DNA from 3 places in the Streptomyces pseudoechinosporeus genome. Region 2 is predicted to be linked to each of the others. Evidence: predicted binding sites of a transcription regulator. Region 2 holds the regulator's gene; each other region holds the start of a gene.
What was found. Region 2 encodes HrcA, which represses chaperone genes, less so after heat shock. Its sites were predicted from a motif close to TTNGCACTCNGNNNNNCNGAGTGCNAA; they were not measured.

Region 1 (5,027 bases), on a different contig from region 2:
ACGGCTCTGATTACGGGATCGACCGCGGGCATCGGCGCTGCCTTCGCACGGCACCTGGCCTCCGACGGCCACAACCTCGTGCTGGTGGCGCGTGACAAGAAGCGGCTCGGGGAGCAGGCGACCGAGTTGCACGACCGGCACGGCATCGAGGCAGAGGTGCTGGCGGCGGACCTGGCGACGGACGACGGCATCGAGTCGGTGGCCGGCCGTCTCTCGGACCGCAAGAACTCGGTCGACCTGCTGATCAACAACGCCGGCTTCGGCAACAAGGGCCGCTATCTGGACGTACCGATGGCGGACGAGCTGAAGATGCTCAAGGTGCACTGCGAGGCGGTGCTCCGGTTGACCTCGGCGGCGACGGAGTCCATGCGGGACCGGGGTCGCGGGGGTGTCATCAACGTCGCGTCGGTGGCCGCCTTCCTGCCGCGCGGCACCTACGGGGCGTCCAAGGCGTGGGTCGTGCAGTTCACGCAAGGTGCGGCGAGGGATCTGGCCGGGTCCGGGGTCCGGCTGATGGCGCTGTGCCCCGGTTTTGTGCGCACCGAGTTCCATGAGCGGGCCGGGATGGGCACGGACAACATCCCCAACTGGATGTGGCTCGACGCCGACAAACTGGCCACGACGGCCCTCGCGGACCTGGCCCGCGGCAAGTCGCTGTCCATCCCCGACCCGCGCTACAAGGCCCTCATGGGCGTGGTAAAGGTGACCCCGCGGGGACTGCTCGGCGGGATCAGCTCGAGGACGGGCCGGAAATACGGGCCGCAGTAGCGCCCGGTCGCCGCATTCCGCCACCTCAATTCAACTCCCCCCTTCAAGTCGCTAATTCAACTAAAACACCCTGGGCGATTTTCACTAAAATGGAGTATTCAGCCGGAGTCAGGGAGACTGGAGGCGGCGTCATGACCTTTGTGCAACTCATCGACTGCAAGACGAGTCGGCTCGACGAGATGAACCGGCTCCTGGACACCTGGGTCGAGCGGACCAAGGGGAAGCGGACGGCGACGCACAGTCTGATCGGCAAGGACCGGTCCGACGCGTCGCACATCATCGAGATCGTCGAGTTCCCGTCGTACGAGGAGGCGATGCGGAACTCGAATCTGCCCGAGACGGACGAGATCTTCCGCGAGCTGGTGGCGCTCTGCGAGGAGATGCCGACGTTCACGGACCTGGACGTCGTACGGGACGAGCAGCTGTACGCGGCGAATATCCGCAGGTTCTTCGAGGTGGTCGGCACGAAGGGTGAACTGCCCCCGCTCAATGACCTGATCGCGGAGAACTACCACGACCACGACCCCGCCAACGACCAGGACACCATCGGACTCGACGCGACGCGGCGTGAGATGGAGATGTGGCGCGGAGCGTTCGACTTCACGTTCACCGTCGAGGACCAGATCACCCAGGGCGACCGGGTCTGTACGCGCTGGACCTGGAACGGCATCCACAAGGGTGACTTCCTGGAGATTCCGTCGACCGGCAGGACAGTCGGCATGACCGGGACGACCGTCTTCCGCTGCCGGGAGGACGGCAAGATCGTCGAGGGCTGGTGGCAGTACGACCGGCTGGGGCTGATGGCCCAGCTCGGGGTGCTCGACCAGCTCGAAACCTAAGCGCTCCGCTGGAAGAACGGTGATGCTGTATCGACGTGCGGCTCCGCCGAGGGCGCGGGCCGGTGGGGGCTGGTCGCTCCCCCACTCTCGGCTTCGCTCGAGCGGGGGGACCCCCATCGCGGCGGAGCCGCACATTGATACAGCCCCGCGCCCCTTACGGGGCGCGGTACCGCACCAGACTTCACCAAGGCCGCTTAGGTCGGCGTCCAGGTCGGCAGCGCGAAAGGCCCGGTACCCCGAACTCGGGGTACCGGGCCTTTCGCCGGGCGTCGTCAGGGACGTACCGCCCTACTGTCCGTCGCTCAGTGGGAGTGACCGTGGCCGTGGCCTCCGGCCTCCGGCTCCTCCTCGGCCGGCTTCTCGACGACCAGGGTCTCGGTCGTCAGGAGCAGGGAGGCGATGGAGGCGGCGTTCTCCAGGGCGGAGCGGGTGACCTTGACCGGGTCGATGACGCCCTGCTTGACCAGGTCGCCGTAGTCGCCGGTCGCGGCGTTGAAGCCCTGGTTCTTGTCGAGATCGGCCACCTTGGCGGTGATCACGTAGCCCTCGAGGCCAGCGTTCTCCGCGATCCAGCGCAGCGGCTCGACGACGGCCTTGCGGACGACGGCGACACCGGTGGCCTCGTCGCCGGTCTTGCCGAGGTTGCCCTCCAGGACCTTCGCGGCGTGGACGAGCGCGGAGCCGCCACCGGAGACGATGCCCTCCTCGACCGCGGCGCGGGTCGCGGAGATGGCGTCCTCCAGACGGTGCTTCTTCTCCTTGAGCTCGACCTCGGTGGCCGCGCCCACACGGATCACGCAGACGCCGCCGGCCAGCTTCGCGAGGCGCTCCTGGAGCTTCTCGCGGTCCCAGTCGGAGTCCGTGGTCTCGATCTCGGCCTTGATCTGGTTGACGCGGCCCGCGACGTCGTCGGACTTGCCGCCGCCGTCGACGATCGTCGTGTCGTCCTTGGTGACGGTCACGCGGCGGGCGGTGCCCAGCACGTCGAGACCGGCCTGGTCGAGCTTGAGGCCGACCTCCTCGGCGATGACGGTGGCACCGGTGAGGGTGGCCATGTCGCCGAGCATCGCCTTGCGGCGGTCGCCGAAGCCGGGAGCCTTCACGGCCACTGCGTTGAACGTGCCGCGGATCTTGTTCACGACCAGGGTCGACAGGGCCTCGCCCTCGACGTCCTCGGCGATGATCAGCAGCGGCTTGGAGGAGTTGGTCTGGATGACCTTCTCCAGCAGCGGCAGCATGTCCTGGATGGAGGAGATCTTGCCCTGGTGGATCAGGATGTACGGGTCGTCGAGGACGGCCTCCATACGCTCCTGGTCCGTGACGAAGTACGGCGACAGGTAGCCCTTGTCGAAGGCCATGCCCTCGGTGAAGTCCAGCTCGAGACCGAAGGTGTTGGACTCCTCGACGGTGATGACACCGTCCTTGCCGACCTTGTCCATCGCCTCGGCGATCAGCTCGCCGACCTGCGGGTCCTGGGCGGACAGACCGGCGACGGCGGCGATGTCGGCCTTCTCGTCGATCGGGCGCGCGGTCGCGAGGAGGTCCTCGGAGATCGCGGCGACGGCCGCGTCGATGCCCTTCTTCAGGGCGGCGGGGGACGCGCCGGCGGCGACGTTCCGCAGGCCCTCGCGCACCAGCGCCTGGGCCAGCACGGTGGCGGTGGTCGTACCGTCACCCGCCACGTCGTTGGTCTTGGTCGCCACCTCCTTCACCAGCTGGACGCCGAGGTTCTCGTACGGGTCCTCGACCTCGACCTCGCGGGCGATGGTAACGCCGTCGTTGGTGATGGTGGGCGCGCCGAACTTCTTGTCGATGACGACGTTGCGGCCCTTGGGGCCGATGGTCACCTTGACCGTGTCGGCCAGCTTGTTGACGCCGCGCTCGAGGGCGCGACGGGCGTCCTCGTCGAACTTCAGGATCTTCGCCATGGAGCTGAGTCAGTCCTTTCGGAAAAAACGAACCGCGCCCCCGGCGCCCGGCTTCTTAGTGGTCGCGGGGGCCAGGGGCGCAGTTCAAAGCAAACCTGGGTGAATTACTTCTCGATGATCGCGAGCACGTCGCGAGCCGAGAGGACGAGGTACTCCTCGCCGTTGTACTTCACCTCGGTGCCGCCGTACTTGCTGTACAGCACGATGTCGCCGGTGTTCACGTCGAGCGGCAGGCGCTCGCCGTTCTCGAAACGGCCCGGGCCTACGGCGAGGACGACGCCCTCCTGGGGCTTCTCCTTCGCGGTGTCCGGAATGACCAGGCCAGAGGCCGTGGTCTGCTCGGCCTCGACGGCCTGGACCACAATGCGGTCCTCAAGCGGCTTGATGGCAACCTTGGAGCTGGCGGTCGTCACGATCCGACCTCCCCCTTCGGAGATCTCACGGGGTTAACTGTCTGAGGTGGCGACCAGGTCGATCCGTCGTCGCGGGTGCCGGACCTGCCCGTCGCGTTGTTGGCACTCTCCACTGGGGAGTGCCAGACCTGAGACTATGACTGTGGTTAGCACTCGGTCAAGCGGAGTGCCAATCGCCTCCGGCGTGTTCGCGGTTATTGGGCACCCTGCACTGGTGTCGCCGGCCGGGCGGGGGTGCCCAGGGTGGGCGGGAATGCGCGGGTGGGTGGGCGGTTAATCGGCCTTGCGGCCTCGTCCTCAAACTCCCCCAGCTACCGCTGGGAGGTGCCCCCAGACAGGCTGATTTGGACGGGCTGGAGTGGCTAGAGGTAGTCCTCCAAGCGCGCCACCGTGTAGCCCTGCGCCTGGATGCGGTGCAGCAATCTGGTCGTCGTCTCCGTGAGCGTGGCGCCGGTCTGACCCTCTGGACAGTGGAGGATGTCGCCCGGCCGTAGGCGGTTCGCGTCGCGCCACAGGACCACCGCCGTTACTCCGCAGTCCGCGGCGGCTCGGAGCGTGTCGTCGTTGTAGGCGCCGTACGGGGGGCGGAAGAGGCGGGGGCGGATTCCGAAGCGTTGCTTGAGTTTGTCCTGTTGGCCGCAGATCTCGGCTCGCTGACCGGCGTAGGGGAGGCCGGGCAGGTAGGGGTGGTCCAGGGTGTGGTTCTGGACGCTCGCGCCTACCGCGCGCAGGCGGCCGAAGTGCGCGTATCCCGGTCCGACGACACTGTCCGTGAGGAACATGCTGACCGGCAGCCGCAGTTCATGGACCATGTCGACGAACCGTGGATCCCGCTCGGCGCCGTCGTCGAAGGTCAGGAAGACGACCTTGTCGCGGGTGGGAACGCGGTCGACGACGGGCGGCAGGCCCGGACCCGCGGGGCGTACGGCGGGGCGGGCGGGTGGTTTCGGCGCCGGGGCGAGCGGAGCGGCAAGGCCCCAGCGGCGGTACGTCGCGGCCGGGATGCCGTGGGCCCGTACCGTCGACGTCGCCTTCTTGTCGAGCCGTTCGATCGGGCTGCCAGGCCGGGCACAGCCGGT
Region 2 (5,027 bases):
GGCATGCCTTCCGCACTTCCCGACGGCGAGCCCGTCCCCCACGACGGGACGCTCCCCGCGCACGCCCTGGCGGGCGCGGCCTCGCGCCCCCTCGGGTTCTATCTGCACGTGCCGTACTGCGCGACGCGCTGCGGCTACTGCGACTTCAACACGTACACCGCGACCGAGCTGCGGGGCAGCGGGGGCGTCCTCGCCTCCCGAGACAACTACGCCTCGACCCTGATCGACGAGGTCCGCCTCGCCCGCAAGGTCCTGGGCGACGACCCCCGCCCGGTGCGCACGGTCTTCGTCGGCGGCGGCACGCCCACGCTGCTGGCCGCCGATGATCTCGTACGGATGCTGGGGGCGATCCGGGAGGAGTTCGGGCTCGCGGAGGACGCGGAGATCACGACGGAGGCGAATCCGGAGTCGGTGGATCCGGCGTATCTGGCCGCACTGCGGGCCGGGGGCTTCAACCGGGTCTCGTTCGGGATGCAGAGTGCTCGCCGGCATGTGCTGAAGGTGCTGGACCGTACGCATACGCCCGGGCGCCCCGAGGCGTGCGTCGCCGAGGCGCGGGCGGCGGGGTTCGAGCACGTGAACCTCGACCTGATCTACGGGACGCCGGGGGAGTCGGACGATGACTGGCGGGCGTCGTTGGAGGCGGCTCTGGGGGCAGGGCCGGACCATGTGTCGGCGTACGCGTTGATCGTCGAGGAAGGGACGCAGCTGGCCCGCCGGATCCGCCGGGGCGAGGTCCCGATGACGGACGACGACGTCCACGCGGACCGGTACCTGATCGCGGACGAGGTGCTGGCGGGGGCGGGGTTCGACTGGTACGAGGTGTCGAACTGGGCCACGTCGGCCGCCGGGCGGTGCCTGCACAACGAGCTGTACTGGCGGGGGGCCGACTGGTGGGGGGCCGGGCCGGGGGCGCACAGCCATGTGGGAGGTGTGCGGTGGTGGAACGTGAAGCATCCGGGGGCGTATGCGAGCGCCTTGGCGGCGGGCAAGTCGCCTGGCGCCGGGCGTGAGCTCCTCTCCGAGGAGGACCGCCGGGTGGAGCGGATCCTGTTGGAGCTACGGCTCCGGGAGGGCTGCCCGTTGTCCTTGCTGAGGCCGGACGGGCTCGCGGCGTCCCGGCGGGCGCTGGCTGAGGGGCTTCTGGAGACGGGCCCGTACGACGAGGGCCGCGCGGTTCTCACACTGCGGGGGCGGCTGCTTGCGGACGCGGTGGTGCGGGACCTGGTGGACTGACCGGCCAACCCCGCGTCGGCGGGGACAACGACCTGCTCGGCCGGGTCGACGAACTGATCGGCGGACAACCTCCGCATAGGCGGAGACCTGTCCACCAGTCCCGCCCTGTCAACGCATCGAGCAGCTTCAAGGCACGGTCACGTGGTCGATGAGTCGCTCAACGCTGCCCAGCAGCGCCGGCTCCAGATCCCTGTACGAGCGCACGGAGCCAAGGATCCGCCCCCACGCCGCCCCCGTGTTCTCCGGCCAGCCCAGCGCCCGGCAGACGCCCGTCTTCCAGTCTTGCCCGCGGGGGACTCGGGGCCACGCCGCGATGCCCACCGACGCGGGCTTCACGGCCTCCCAGACGTCGATGTACGGGTGGCCGACGACCAGGGCGTGCTCACTCGTCACCGCCTCCGCGATACGGGACTCCTTGCTGCCCGGCACCAGGTGGTCGACCAGGACCCCCAGGCGGGCATCGGGGCCGGGGGCGAAGTCCTCGACGATGGACGGGAGGTCGTCGATGCCCTCCAGGTACTCCACGACCACGCCCTCGATGCGCAGGTCGTCGCCCCACACCTTCTCGACCAGTTCCGCGTCGTGGCGGCCCTCCACGTAGATGCGCCCGGCACGGGCCACGCGGGCGCGGGCGCCCGGGACGGCCACCGAGCCGGAGGCCGTACGGGTGGGGCGTACCGGCGCCGACGACGGACGTACGAGCGTGACCACCCGGCCCTCCAGCAGGAAGCCGCGCGGCTCCAGCGGGAACACACGGTGTTTGCCGAAGCGGTCCTCCAGCGTGACCGTGGCCGCCTCGCAGCGGATCACGGCGCCGCAGAAGCCGGTGCCGGGCTCCTCGACGACCAGGCCCGGCTCTGCCGGGACCTCCGGTACGGGCCCGCGCTTCTTCCAGGGAGGGGTCAGGTCCGGTGAGTACTGGCGCATTCGGCTGACGATACCTTTACGACCGTCACGGCACGTACGACACTCACGACACCCCGAAACGCCTTGCCAGCGCGTCCCGTTGGGCCCGTACGAAGCCCGCGTCCACCGCGGCGCCGTGCCCGGGGACGTACACCGCGTCCTCGCCGCCCAGGCCGAGCAGCCGGTCCAGGGCCGCGGGCCAGTGGGACGGTACGGCGTCGGGGCCGGCCTGGGGTTCGCAGGACTCCTCGACCAGGTCGCCGCAGAAGACGATCTCGGGGGCGGGATCCGCGCCGGGCCTGCCGGGGACCAGGACGGCCAGATCGTGGAGCGTATGGCCGGGGCCCACGTTCGCCAGCAGGACCTGGCGGCCGCCGCCCAGGTCCAGGGTCCACTCGCCGGACACCAGGTGCCGCGGCCGGACGAGGAGATCCGCGGCTTCGGCCGCCTCGCGCGGATCGGCGCCGTTGCGTACGGCGTCCGCGCGCAGCTCTTCGCGGTCGTGAACGAGCACCCGGTCCACGCCCACCGCCCCGAAGACCTCGACCCCCGCGAACGCCGCCGCCCCGAGGACATGGTCGAAGTGGGGATGCGTGAGCGCGAGATGGGTGACCCTGCGACCCCCGAGGAGCCGTTGCGCCTCCGTGCGCAGCCGTACGCCCTCCCGGACGCTCGACCCCGCGTCGATCATGAGCGCCGCCCCCTCGCCCACGACCAGCCCGACCGTGCAGTCCCACATGGGAAGACGGCACCGTCCGACTCCGGGGGCCAGTTCCTCCCACCCCGACTCCGCCCAGACCGTGTTCAGCATCCCGCGGGCTCTTCCCAAGTCACCGTCATGCAACGACGCTAGCTGTATGTCCCCGACAGAGCAGGACATGCCCGTACACCTCGGGTCAGCGGCCCAGGTCCGCCCTTGCCGGGGCCGTACCCGACGGCCGTACACTTGAGCCGGGATGCTGGCACTCGTGCGCGCTGAGTGCCAGGCGAAGGCCACGGGAAAGACCAGCTGGAGGTGTGCGCGATGCTCAGTGAACGCAGGCTCGAAGTGCTCCGCGCCATCGTCCAGGACTACGTGGGCACGGAAGAGCCGGTGGGTTCCAAGGCGCTCACCGAGCGGCACAACCTCGGAGTCTCCCCGGCGACCGTGCGCAACGACATGGCGGCGCTGGAGGACGAGGGCTACATCGCGCAGCCGCACACCAGCGCCGGACGCATTCCCACGGACAAGGGCTATCGCCTCTTCGTCGACAAGCTCGCGGGCGTCAAGCCGATGACGGCGCCCGAGCGACGGGCGATCCAGAACTTCCTCGACGGCGCCGTCGATCTGGACGACGTGGTGGGGCGGACCGTACGGCTGCTGGCGCAGCTCACCCGGCAGGTCGCGGTGGTGCAGTATCCGTCGCTGACGCGCTCGACGGTGCGGCACGTGGAGCTGCTGGCGCTGGCTCCGGCCCGCGTCATGCTCGTACTGATCACGGACACCGGGCGGGTCGAGCAGCGCATGGTCGACTGCCCGGCGCCGTTCGGGGAGACGTCTCTGGCGGATCTACGCGCGCGGCTCAACAGCCGGGTCGCGGGCCGCCGTTTCACGGACGTCCCGCAGCTGGTGCAGGACCTGCCGGAGGCCTTCGAGGCCGAGGACCGCGGCACGGTCTCGACGGTGCTCTCCACCCTCCTGGAGACGCTCGTCGAGGAGACCGAGGAGCGGCTGATGATCGGCGGCACCGCCAATCTCACCCGCTTCGGACATGACTTTCCCCTCACGATCCGGCCCGTCCTGGAAGCATTGGAGGAGCAGGTCGTCCTCCTCAAACTCCTTGGCGAGGCAAGCGATTCGGGCATGACGGTGCGCATCGGTCATGAGAACGCCTATGAGGGACTCAACTCCACATCGGTCGTCTCTGTCGGTTACGGTTCGGGCGGCGAGGCAGTAGCCAAACTCGGCGTGGTCGGACCGACCCGCATGGATTACCCGGGAACGATGGGAGCGGTACGAGCGGTGGCACGGTACGTCGGACAGATCCTGGCGGAGTCGTAAGTGGCCACGGACTACTACGCCGTACTCGGCGTGCGCCGCGACGCGTCACAGGACGAGATCAAGAAGGCCTTCCGGAGACTCGCACGCGAGCTGCATCCGGACGTCAATCCCGATCCGAAGACGCAGGAGCGGTTCAAGGAGATCAACGCCGCGTACGAGGTGTTGTCGGACCCGCAGAAGAAGCAGGTCTACGACCTCGGCGGCGACCCGCTGTCCCAGGCGGCCGGTGGCGGCCCGGGCGGCTTCGGCGCGGGCGGCTTCGGGAACTTCTCGGACATCATGGACGCGTTCTTCGGTACGGCGTCCCAGCGCGGCCCGCGCTCGCGCACCCGTCGCGGCCAGGACGCGATGATCCGCCTGGACGTCGAGCTCGACGAGGCGGCCTTCGGGACCACGAAGGACATCCAGGTCGACACGGCCATCGTCTGCACCACGTGCAGCGGCGAGGGCGCGGCTCCGGGGACCTCGGCCCAGACGTGTGACATGTGCCGTGGCCGCGGTGAGGTCTCGCAGGTCACGCGGTCCTTCCTCGGCCAGGTCATGACGTCCCGGCCCTGCCCGCAGTGCCAGGGCTTCGGCACGGTCGTACCGAACCCGTGCCCGGAGTGCGCGGGCGACGGACGCGTACGCTCCCGCCGGACCCTGACCGTGAAGATCCCGGCCGGTGTCGACAACGGCACGCGGATCCAGCTCGCCGGAGAGGGTGAGGTCGGTCCCGGTGGCGGGCCCGCCGGTGACCTCTACGTCGAGATCCACGAGGTCCCGCACCCTGCCTTCCAGCGCCGTGGCGACGATCTGCACTGCACGGTCACCCTCCCGATGACCGCGGCGGCGCTCGGTACGA
Region 3 (5,027 bases), on a different contig from region 2:
CGGCGTACCGGTGGTGCCGTGGAGGACGTCAACGACGAGCAGGTCGTCGACGCGATCAAGCTGCTGGCGCGGACCGAGGGGATCTTCGCGGAGACCGCCGGTGGTGTGACGGTGGGGGTGGCGAAGAAGCTGATCGAGAACGGTCTGCTGGACCCGAGCCTGACGACTGTCGTCCTCAACACCGGTGACGGTCTCAAGACGTTGGATGCGGTGGCCTCCGACACTGGTCTTACCGCGACCATCCGCCCCAGCCTCGAATCGTTCCGTGAGGCCGGGCTCCTCCAGGCGTAGCCCCGTAGACGTACCCCCGCGCCTCTTACGGGGCGCTCCATACCTGACCGGAGGTCATCCGCATGAGCGTCAACGTCCGCATCCCCACCATCCTTCGCACCTACACCGGCGGCAAGGCCGAGGTCGCCGCCGAAGGATCGACCCTCGCCGAGGTCATCGCCGACCTGGAGAAGAACCACACCGGTATCGCGGCGCGCGTCCTGGACGACCAGGGCAAGCTGCGTCGGTTCGTCAACGTCTACGTGAACGACGACGATGTGCGGTTCGAGCAGGGGCTGGAGACGGCGACGCCCGACGGGGCCGGCGTCTCGATCATTCCGGCGGTCGCCGGAGGCTGATCGTTACCGTCGGTAATGCCGGTAACTCAGGGTTCATCGAATTGCCCTCTCCGCGAGATAAGCGGAGGGGGCAATTCTGCATGGTTGAGCGCGGTACAGTTGGGGAACCTGGTGCCTCCCCGGACCGAATGCATGTGCATTCCTGTTCGACGGCCGATAAGAAGCAGCCAAAGTGTGCAGGTCTTTTGCGCCTTTCGCTCCTTTTATGGAGCCCGACTTGCCCAAGTCTAGGGCGAATTCTCCGTACATTCCGGATCGGCCATGCCCAGATTTCTCGTCCGATTGACCTGTTGCAGACGGCAGTTGGGCAGATACATTCAGCCGCGGTCGACGCGTTCCGGCGCACACCCCCAACCGTTGGGGGGTGAGGTCTGACCCGGATCCGCGAAGTGTGGATCTGTGCAAGGGCCAGTAATAGGGGAGTTAGGCATGGCTCAGGGCACCGTCAAGTGGTTCAACGCGGAGAAGGGGTACGGCTTCATCGCGGTCGACGGTGGTGCGGATGTATTCGTCCACTACAGCGCGATTCAGATGGACGGCTACCGCACCCTGGAGGAAGGCCAGCGGGTCGAGTTCGAGATCTCGCAAGGCCAGAAGGGGCCGCAGGCGGACATGGTCCGCGTGGCCGGCTGAAGCACGCGCCGACTGATCTGCAGCGACACGTTCTTCTTCCGAAGGGCTCGTACCTCAAGGGGTACGGGCCCTTCGGCATGCTCACGGGCAGCCCGTCCGCACCCCGGTAGGCGCTTGCACTCGACCACCCCGAGTGCTAATCATTGGCGTTAGCACTCTGAAGGTGAGAGTGACAACGAGGACCGGGTCGGTGAGGCCCGCAGGCCAAGTGGGGCAAGGAACCACGGGGCAGGCAGGCCGTCCGTCGCGGGCGCCAGCGCGGTCCGGAGCAATCCACCCCAGTCCGGGAGGACCACTTCACATGGCCAAGATCATCGCGTTCGACGAGGAGGCGCGGCGAGGCCTCGAGCGCGGCATGAACCAGCTCGCGGACGCCGTCAAGGTGACCCTCGGCCCCAAGGGCCGCAACGTCGTCCTCGAGAAGAAGTGGGGCGCCCCCACGATCACCAACGACGGTGTCTCCATCGCCAAGGAGATCGAGCTCGAGGACCCGTACGAGAAGATCGGCGCCGAGCTGGTCAAGGAGGTCGCGAAGAAGACGGACGACGTCGCCGGTGACGGCACGACGACCGCGACCGTCCTGGCCCAGGCGCTGGTCAAGGAAGGCCTTCGCAACGTCGCCGCCGGTGCCAACCCGATGGCCCTGAAGCGCGGTATCGAGAAGGCCGTCGAGGCGGTCTCCGGTGCCCTGCTCGACCAGGCCAAGGACGTGGAGACCAAGGAGCAGATCGCTTCGACCGCCTCCATCTCCGCCGCCGACACCCAGATCGGCGAGCTCATCGCCGAGGCCATGGACAAGGTCGGCAAGGAAGGCGTCATCACCGTCGAGGAGTCCCAGACCTTCGGTCTGGAGCTGGAGCTCACCGAGGGTATGCGCTTCGACAAGGGCTACATCTCGGCGTACTTCGCCACCGACATGGAGCGTATGGAGGCCGTCCTCGACGACCCGTACATCCTGATCGCCAACTCGAAGATCAGCGCCGTCAAGGACCTGCTGCCGCTCCTCGAGAAGGTCATGCAGTCCGGCAAGCCGCTGCTGATCATCGCCGAGGACGTCGAGGGCGAGGCCCTGTCGACCCTGGTCGTCAACAAGATCCGCGGCACCTTCAAGTCCGTCGCCGTCAAGGCTCCGGGCTTCGGCGACCGCCGTAAGGCCATGCTCGGCGACATCGCCATCCTCACGGGCGGCGAGGTCATCTCCGAGGAGGTCGGCCTCAAGCTGGAGAACGCGACCCTGGACCTCCTGGGCCGCGCCCGCAAGGTCGTCATCACCAAGGACGAGACCACGATCGTCGACGGTGCCGGTGACACCGAGCAGGTCAACGGCCGGGTCAACCAGATCCGCGCCGAGATCGAGAACTCCGACTCGGACTACGACCGCGAGAAGCTCCAGGAGCGCCTGGCGAAGCTGGCCGGCGGCGTGGCCGTCATCAAGGCCGGTGCCGCCACCGAGGTCGAGCTCAAGGAGCGCAAGCACCGCATCGAGGACGCCGTCCGCAACGCGAAGGCTGCCGTCGAGGAGGGCATCGTCGCCGGTGGTGGCGTGGCCCTGCTCCAGGCCGCCACGGTCTTCGAGAAGCTGGAGCTCGAGGGTGACGAGGCGACCGGCGCCAACGCCGTGCGGCTCGCCCTGGAGGCCCCGCTCAAGCAGATCGCCGTCAACGGTGGTCTCGAGGGCGGAGTCGTCGTGGAGAAGGTCCGCAACCTTCAGGTCGGTCACGGTCTGAACGCCGCGACCGGTGAGTACGTCGACATGATCGCCGAGGGCATCATCGACCCGGCGAAGGTCACGCGTTCCGCCCTGCAGAACGCCGCGTCCATCGCCGCGCTGTTCCTCACCACCGAGGCCGTCATCGCCGACAAGCCGGAGAAGGCGGGCGCCGCCCCGGCCGGCGGCGGCATGCCGGGCGGTGACATGGACTTCTGATCCGGTTCTTTCGCCGGGTCGGACCCGTCCGTCCAGTACCGAGGGCGGCATCCCTGTTCGCAGGGGTGCCGCCCTCGGGCGCGTCCGGGGGCGTCCTGGGGTGTGTGCGTCTTGGGCGTGGCCGGGATCACAGGGGATGGGGCGGGGCGGCGGAATGCTGGTGGTGGGTGAGTAGTTGACGCATACGCACGGTAGATGCGTATGCACATACCGTTCGGAATGCCATGCCCGCTCGATGTCTGCCCGACCCCTCCGAGGAGTCCCACACGTGACTGCGACCGCCTCCGCCTCCCGAGCGGCCCAGATTCTGTCCCGGCCCGTTTCCCTGAACGGCCTCACCGTCCCGAACCGGATCGCGATGGCGCCCATGACCCGGTACTTCTCGCCGGGGGGCATCCCGGGGGAGGACGTGGCCTCGTACTACGCGCGCCGGGCCGCCGCCGGTGTCGGACTGATCGTGACCGAGGGGACGTACGTCGGTCATGAGTCGGCCGGGCAGAGCGACGACATCCCGCGCTTTCACGGTGACGAGCAGCTGGCCGGGTGGGCGAAGGTCGCCGAGGCCGTGCACGCGGCGGGCGGGACGATCGTGCCGCAGCTGTGGCACATCGGCATGGTGCGGTCCGCCGGTGAACCCCCGTACGCGGACGCCCCGGCCATCGGCCCGTCCGGCATCCGCCTCGACGGCACGGAGGGCACGGGCAAGGCCATGACCCAGGCCGACCTGGACGACGTCATCGCCGCCTTCGCCGAAGCCGCTGCCGCCGCCGAGCGGATCGGCTTCGACGGAGTCGAACTGCACGGCGCACACGGCTACTTGATCGACCAGTTCCTGTGGTCCGGCACCAATCGCCGCGCCGACGAGTACGGCGGCGACCTGGTGTCCCGTACGAAGTTCGCGGCGGAGATCGTGGCGGCGGTACGCGCGGCGGTGTCGCCCTCCTTCCCGGTCATTTTCCGGTACTCGCAGTGGAAGGCGGAGGCGTACCACGCGAGGCTCGCGGAGTCCCCGTCGGAACTGGAGGCCCTGCTGACCCCGCTCGCCTCGGCCGGTGTGGACGCCTTCCACGCCTCCACGCGCCGCTACTGGCACCCGGAGTTCGACGGCTCGGACCTCAACCTGGCGGGCTGGACGAAGAAGCTCACCGGCAAGCCCACCATCACCGTCGGCTCGGTCGGCATGAAGGGCGACTTCACCAAGGCCTTCCTGGGCGAGGGCTCCCAGACCAAGAACATCGACGACCTGCTGGACCGCCTGGAGAACGAGGAGTTCGACCTGGTCGCGGTCGGCCGCGCGCTGCTTCAGGATCCGGAGTGGGCGGCGAAGGTGCTGGAGGGCCGCGTGGACGAGTTGGCCGCGTATGACCCGGCGTCGCTGCGCACGCTGAGCTGACTCTGCCTGCGCTACGTCGAGGGCGGCCCTCCTGGTGCCAGGGGGCCGCCGTCACACGTTCCGGGGCTTCCAGACAGTGGGTATGGTCGGCTTCAGCCAACGGGCCCACTGCCGAGGACTCCGACGACGTGGACTTCCCTCCGATCCGGGTGCGGCAGGTAGGTGACGGTGAGGCCGATGTCCCGCCACATCGTGACGTACGCGCCTCGGGCGAGGCGTCCTGGCGGAGGCCATCCTGTGTCGATCGCCTGGCCGGCGTCGGTGGCGAGATCGAGGAACCGCTTGATGGCGACCGCGTGACGTTCGGGATCGCGCACCCGAAGTTGTTCGAGGGTTTCGTCCGCATGCTGCCCGAAGAACAAGATCCACCTCGGAGTGGTCACGGTGCTTCGGCCCTCTTCGCAATGTCGTCGAGCGAGACAAGGTTGCGCCCGGCTTCCGAGTC

Region 1: a site for HrcA is predicted at 4,095-4,121, ahead of groES (co-chaperone GroES). Genes of this name have one in related genera too.
Region 3: a site for HrcA is predicted at 1,376-1,402, ahead of groL (chaperonin GroEL). Genes of this name have one in related genera too.

Annotation. Positions count from the first base shown of each region.
Region 1 covers NZ_BAAGPS010000002.1:61,925-66,951, forward strand. Annotated here, with positions in the region: gene ACYVO6_RS02720 (SDR family NAD(P)-dependent oxidoreductase) at 1-768, shown strand, start outside; gene ACYVO6_RS02725 (ester cyclase) at 900-1,607, shown strand; gene groL (chaperonin GroEL) at 1,910-3,535, opposite strand; gene groES (co-chaperone GroES) at 3,640-3,948, opposite strand; gene ACYVO6_RS02740 (polysaccharide deacetylase family protein) at 4,311-5,027, opposite strand, start outside.
Region 2 covers NZ_BAAGPS010000004.1:414,060-419,086, forward strand. Annotated here, with positions in the region: gene hemW (radical SAM family heme chaperone HemW) at 4-1,236, shown strand; gene ACYVO6_RS06450 (DUF3097 domain-containing protein) at 1,363-2,163, opposite strand; gene ACYVO6_RS06455 (MBL fold metallo-hydrolase) at 2,207-2,953, opposite strand; gene hrcA (heat-inducible transcriptional repressor HrcA) at 3,167-4,183, shown strand; gene dnaJ (molecular chaperone DnaJ) at 4,184-5,027, shown strand, end outside.
Region 3 covers NZ_BAAGPS010000050.1:119,779-124,805, reverse strand. Annotated here, with positions in the region: gene thrC (threonine synthase) at 1-291, shown strand, start outside; gene ACYVO6_RS34625 (MoaD/ThiS family protein) at 354-629, shown strand; gene ACYVO6_RS34620 (cold-shock protein) at 1,059-1,262, shown strand; gene groL (chaperonin GroEL) at 1,564-3,189, shown strand; gene ACYVO6_RS34610 (NADH:flavin oxidoreductase) at 3,458-4,582, shown strand; gene ACYVO6_RS34605 (hypothetical protein) at 4,675-4,965, opposite strand; gene ACYVO6_RS34600 (hypothetical protein) at 4,962-5,027, opposite strand, start outside.